Linked DNA regions of Chitinophaga caseinilytica. The protein of the gene in region 2 interacts with the protein of the main gene of each other region in a pairwise test. Links are inferred from orthologs where the notes say so. Each region holds a gene or a part of one and is shown on either strand. Other genes may lie near its edges.

Region 1 (3,064 bases), 720 kb from region 2 along the record:
CAAATCCTATACTTACGCCTTCATCATTTCCAGCATTCCGGCCTATTACGGATACCATGTGCAGGGTGGCGCCCTCGAGATCGGGAAAGCCAGCACCACCGCGGTGGTGATCAGCTGCGTGATGATCCTTTTCGCCGACTATGCCCTCGCAGCCATGCTGCTGTAACCCTCTAACCGAGAAGAACGATCTATGATAGAACTGAAAAATATCCGCAAAAGCTTTGGAGAAAAGGAGATACTGAAGGATGTGTCCGCCACGATGGAGGCCGGGAAAACCAACCTCATCATCGGCGCCAGCGGCAGCGGCAAAACAGTGCTCATGAAATGCATGGTGGGCCTGATCCCGGTCGATAGCGGCCAGGTGCTCTATAACGGGGAAGACTTCACCGCCATGGACGATAACGCCAAAAAGCCCATCCGCCAGGCCATCGGCATGCTATTCCAGGGCTCCGCGCTCTTCGATTCCATGACCGTGGAGCAGAACGTCATGTTCCCACTCGATATGTTCTCCAGCATGAGCTATAAGGAAAAACGCAAGCGGATGCAGGAATGCCTGGACAGGGTAGAGCTCAAAGACGCGAACAAAAAATTCCCGGCCGAAATCAGCGGCGGGATGAAAAAAGGGTCGGCATCGCCCGGGCGATCGTCCTCAACCCGAAATATCTGTTCGTGGACGAGCCCAATTCCGGCCTCGATCCGCAAACTTCCCTCGTGATCGACAAACTCATCAAGGATATTACGATCGATTATGATATTACAACCGTGGTGAACACCCACGACATGAATACCGTGATGGAAAGCGGGGACCATATTGTTTACATGCACCAGGGGAAGAAGCAGTGGGAAGGCAGCAATGAAGACATTATTTTCAGCGAAGACAAGCTGCTGAACGATTTTATCTTCGCGTCCGAATTCTTCCAGGACATCAAGGAAATGCGGAAAACGGAAGCTTTCCGCGACAAAAAATGGCGGCATAAAGGGGGAGAAGCGGGTAACAAATAGTTAATATTCCTCAACTAAAGCGGCTTTCCTTTTCTTTTTAGCCGCAATCCGTTATTTTTGCCCCACCTTATCTAAAAAATAATTAAATCAGACGCGATGAGTGTTTTAGTTAATAAGAACAGCAAAGTGATCGTGCAGGGATTTACCGGGACCGAAGGTACCTTCCATGCCACACAAATGATCGAGTACGGCACCAACGTGGTAGGTGGCGTAACGCCGGGTAAAGGCGGCAGCTCCCACCTGGAGCGCCCTGTGTTCAATACCGTGGCAGACGCGGTGAACGCTACGGGAGCGGATGTTTCCATCATCTTCGTACCGCCGGCATTCGCTGCTGATGCGATCATGGAAGCGGCTGACGCGGGTATCGCGCTGGTGGTATGCATCACCGAAGGTATTCCCGTGCAGGACATGGTGAAAGCCAAAAACTACCTCAAAGCACACAATACCCGCCTGATCGGCCCCAACTGCCCGGGCGTTATCTCCGCTGAAGAAGCCAAAGTAGGCATCATGCCCGGTTTCATCTTCAAAAAAGGCAAAGTTGGCATCGTGTCCAAATCCGGTACGCTGACTTACGAAGCGGCAGACCAGGTTGTTAAAGCCGGTCTGGGCGTTTCCACCGCTATCGGTATCGGCGGCGACCCGATCATCGGCACCACCACCCGCGAAGCGGTGGAACTGCTGATGAACGACCCCCAAACCGAAGCCATCATCATGATCGGCGAAATCGGCGGTTCCATGGAAGCGGAAGCTGCAGAATGGATCAAAGCCAATCCGCACAAACCCGTTGTAGGCTTCATCGCCGGCCAAACCGCGCCTCCGGGCCGCCGTATGGGCCACGCGGGTGCCATCATCGGTGGTGCAGACGATACCGCTGCTGCTAAAATGAAGATCATGCGCGCCTGCGGCGTTCATGTGGTAGACAGCCCCGCAGACATCGGCAAACGCATGGCAGAAGTGCTCAAAGGCGTTCCTGCTTAATCTCCCGGTAATTCTTACCTTACATATATCCCCGTTGCGGCACCGTGACGGGGATTTTTTTGCCCTTACCTTTGCAGCGGATTTATGGAAACAGTTGATTACATACTCGTAGGCCAGGGCGTAGCCGGCACCCTGCTGGGCTGGGAAATGCGGCAGGCAGGGCTGAAGATCGCGCAGTTCGACGACGGGCGGGGCGATGCCGCGTCGCGCCTGGCGGCGGGGATCATCAATCCTGTTTCCGGCCGGAAGTTCGAAGTGGCGTGGCAGTACGACGTCGTGTACCCCCGGGCGAAAGCCACCTACAGGGCCATGGAGGCGGCTTTGGGCATATCGGTGTTTACGGAGCGCGATATCTGGAACGTGTGGACCTCCGCCCAGATGCGCGACGCCTTCGCCCAGCATCCCACGCCCTACAGCATCGTTTCCCCGGCCCCGCGGTACGCCGGCCTCCTGGAAGCACCCTTCGGCGCGGGGATCGTCTCGGGTGCGAACGTAGACCTGGGAACGCTGCTGCCCGCCTGGGCCGCCCATGCCGGGGTGCGCCGCGAAACACTCGATATCCCTTTGCTTCAGTTGACGGATAAAGGCGTGGAATACAAGGGGTTGCAAGCCAAAGCGGTGATCTTCTGCGAGGGCGTGGCCTCACCGCAAAACCCCTGGTTCGGCAAGCTCAAATTCCTTCCCAACAAAGGCGAAGCCCTCATCGTCCGCCTCCCGTTCGATACTACGGATATCATTAAGAAAGGCGTCACCCTCGTGCCCCTCGGCCATCAAACCTTCTGGGCCGGCGCCACCTTCTCCTGGGATTACCCGGACACTTCGCCCACCCCGGAAGCCCGCGCCCACATCGAATCCCAGCTCCGGCAACTGCTGAAAACAGACTTCGAGGTCATCGATCATAAAGCCGCCGTTCGCCCCTCGGGGCCAGACCGTAGGCCCATGGCGGGCTTACACCCGAAGTTCCCACAAGTGGGGATTTTCAACGGCATGGGCTCCAAAGGCTGTTCCCTCGCGCCCTGGGCCGCCGCCAAATTCGTGGGGAACCTGGTGAAAGGGGAAGAAATGCCGCCGGAAATAGACATTA
Region 2 (3,110 bases):
CCCGCGTGGTTTGCACGGAGATTTGGGACTGGAGGGCATTCATCCGGGTGGCGAGTTCGGCTTTGCGGGAAGTGAAGGCACCGCGGACGAGGGAGTCTTCCGCCTGGCGCTGTTCCTGTTCCATGAGGGTGAGCTCGGCGAGGATTTCCCGTTCGAAGATTTTCAGTTCCAGGGGTTTGGAGATCACCACGGCGATCATCACGGCGAGGAGGAGGCGCGGAACGGCCATCCATAGCTCTTTGCCGAAGCGGTCGCGCTTCTTGAGGCTCGACACGATGTAGCGGTCGAGGTTAAAGATCATGAGCCCCCACAGCAAAGCGAACCCGACGGCGGCCCAGGGGTTGCGGAAAACGGTCCACAGCGCATACCCTGCGGCGATGGCGGCAAACAGTCCGGTAAAGAAAATAGTAGCCCCTATGCCGGCGTACTTATTGGTTTCGGCAGGTGCGCGGCGGAGCAGGGGCAGGTGTGCGCCCGAGCAGATGAGGAAGAAATGACGGATACGTAACATGCTGTTTCGTTTTCAGGTAAGCCGTCATGTTTTTGATAAGAAGGATGGAAGTCAAAAATAGGCAATTTTTTTGCCCGCACCGCAAATTTACCGCGGGCGGCGGGGATCGATGCCAGGCGGTCGATGGTGGGAGGGGCGGATTGTTTGGAGGGATCGGTGGAAAAGATGCATCGCCGGGTTTGAAGGCAGGTGGTCGATGGGGAAGGGCGGATTGTTTGGAGGGATCGCGGGGGCGTTTGCCGGTTTTGATGGCAAGGCGGATTTTGAAGGTGGACTTTGTTGGAGGGGATGGGTGGATAAGAAGCATCGCCGGGCGGCGCACGGCTGTTGAAGGGAGTGACACAACGGCGGCCGGGCCAGCGGGCGGATGCCGGCCTATAACGAAAAAGGACGGCCAATAAGACCGTCCTTTCCGGAAAAATATGAAGGCGATAGCTTAGCTAACGGCTTTGTTTACGAGTGCAGCTGCTTCGCTGAGCAGAATGGCGGATTGAACTTTCAGGCCGCTTTCCTCGATGAGGGCTTTCGCTTCGGCAGCGTTGGTGCCCTGGAGACGCACGATGATGGGCACTTCGATGGTGCCGATGGATTTGTAAGCGTCGATCACACCCTGGGCAACACGGTCGCAACGAACGATACCACCGAAGATGTTGATGAGGATCGCTTTTACTTTCGGGTCTTTCAGGATGATGCGGAAACCGGCTTCAACGGTTTGCGCGTTGGCGGTGCCGCCTACGTCCAGGAAGTTGGCGGGCTCGCCACCAGACAGCTTGATCATGTCCATGGTAGCCATGGCAAGGCCTGCGCCGTTCACCATGCAACCTACGTTACCGTCGAGTTTCACGAAGTTGAGGTTGTGTTTGCCGGCTTCCACTTCGGTGGGGTCTTCTTCGGTAATGTCGCGCAGGGCAACGAGTTCCGGGTGGCGGATGAGGGCGTTGTCGTCGAGGTTCAGTTTGCAGTCTACGGCGATGATTTTCTCGTCGCTCGTTTTGAACAGCGGGTTGATCTCGAGCATGGCGGCGTCGAGCCCAACGTATCCGTTATAGAGGTTGGTCACGAATTTCACCATGTTTTTGAACGCTTCGCCGGAGAGGCCGAAGTTGAAGGCGATCTTGCGGGCCTGGAAGGCTTCGAGTTTGCCGCCGGGGTATACCCACTCCTTGAAAATTTTGTCGGGCGTGTTATGGGCCACTTCCTCGATGTCCATGCCTCCTTCGGTGGAGTACATGATCACGTTCTGACCGGTTGCACGGTCGAGGAGGATGGAGAGGTAGAATTCTTTGATGGGATTGGCGCCGGGATAGTAAACGTCCTGGGCTACCAGTACTTTATTGACAACCTTGCCGGCTTCGCCGGTCTGGATGGTTACGAGGGTGCCACCGAGGATGTTTCCGGCGATGGTTTTTACATCTTCCGCGTTTTTACCAACGGCTACGCCGCGTTGTTCGGTGCCACGGATCTTGCCTTTACCGCGCCCGCCCGCGTGTATTTGCGCCTTTACTACGGCGAACTCGTTTCCAAACTGCACCTTCAGTTGCTTGTAAGCCTCGGCGGCAGCTTCGGGCGTGTCAACCGGGATACCTTCCTGTACCGGTACGTTGTATTTTTTCAGCAGTTCTTTAGCCTGGTACTCGTGTAAATTCATCGGAATACAAATTTGGCCGCTAATTTAGGCATTTTATGTTTTAATCCGGGGATTTCTTTGGATGGGATGGATGATATGCCACGAACAATTAACTTTGCCGGGCACAAAATCCGCAAATGCTGGAACAGATCAACGAATCGAAGGCCTATATTCAGCAGTTCGCTCCCGGGCGTCCTGCGGTGGGCATCATACTGGGCAGCGGCCTGGGGAACCTGGCGGGGGAGATCACCGACCGGGTGGAGATCCCTTACGACCAGATCCCCCATTTCCCGCCGGCAACGGTGGAGGGGCATTCGGGCCGGCTCATCCTGGGGAAGCTCGCCGGCAAGCCTGTGGTGGCCATGGCGGGGAGGTACCATTATTATGAAGGCCTTTCCATGCAGCAGGTCACTTTCCCCGTTCGGGTGATGAAGGCCCTCGGCATCGAGACCCTCCTCATCTCCAACGCGGCCGGCGGCATGAACGCCAAATTCCGGGTCGGCGATCTCATGATCATCACCGATCACATCAACCTCCAGCCCGAACATCCGCTCCGCGGCCCCAACAACGCCGCCCTCGGCCCCCGGTTCCCCGACATGAGCGAGCCCTACAGCAAAGCGCTCATCGCCAAAGCGAAGGAAATCGCCGCGGGAAAAGGGATTCATTTGCATGAAGGCGTATACGTTGGCGTGCAGGGCCCCACGTTCGAAACACGGGCCGAATATAAATTCATGCACATCATCGGCGGAGACGCCGTGGGCATGAGCACCGTTCCGGAAGTCATCGTAGCCGCCCACAGCGGACTGCGCGTTTTCGCCATGAGCGTCATCACCGACCTCGGCATCCGTGAAGAAGAAAACGTCATCACCCACGAAGAGGTACTGGCAGCCGCTAAAGCAGCGGAGCCGCATTTAACTTATATTTTCAGCGAATTGGCCCGGCAATTGTAGCATATGCCGGACCTTACACGAA

The links.
Region 1: the proteins of sucC (region 2) and sucD interact in binary tests that used the Escherichia coli proteins (3 or more experiments, as listed by UniProt). The link is inferred for Chitinophaga caseinilytica from one-to-one orthologs.

What each region holds. Positions count from the first base shown.
Region 1 is NZ_CP150096.1:1,798,944-1,802,007, forward strand. What follows is about bases 301-3,039. They hold sucD (succinate--CoA ligase subunit alpha), read left to right. Parts: upstream 301-1,098; coding sequence 1,099-1,980; downstream 1,981-3,039. Other genes in these bases: WJU22_RS07720 (ABC transporter ATP-binding protein), read left to right, coding at 301-715; WJU22_RS07725 (hypothetical protein), read left to right, coding at 670-1,002; WJU22_RS07735 (FAD-dependent oxidoreductase), read left to right, coding at 2,065-3,039. In the rest of the region: WJU22_RS07715 (MlaE family ABC transporter permease), read left to right, coding at 1-166; more of WJU22_RS07720, read left to right, coding at 191-300; more of WJU22_RS07735, read left to right, coding at 3,040-3,064. UniProt on the Escherichia coli protein: Succinyl-CoA synthetase functions in the citric acid cycle (TCA), coupling the hydrolysis of succinyl-CoA to the synthesis of either ATP or GTP and thus represents the only step of substrate-level phosphorylation in the TCA.
Region 2 is NZ_CP150096.1:2,520,861-2,523,970, forward strand. Bases 54-2,838 are described here. They hold sucC (ADP-forming succinate--CoA ligase subunit beta), read right to left. Parts: upstream 2,160-2,838; coding sequence 948-2,159; downstream 54-947. Other genes in these bases: WJU22_RS10560 (DUF4407 domain-containing protein), read right to left, coding at 54-511; WJU22_RS10570 (purine-nucleoside phosphorylase), read left to right, coding at 2,276-2,838. In the rest of the region: more of WJU22_RS10560, read right to left, coding at 1-53; more of WJU22_RS10570, read left to right, coding at 2,839-3,088. UniProt on the Escherichia coli protein: Succinyl-CoA synthetase functions in the citric acid cycle (TCA), coupling the hydrolysis of succinyl-CoA to the synthesis of either ATP or GTP and thus represents the only step of substrate-level phosphorylation in the TCA.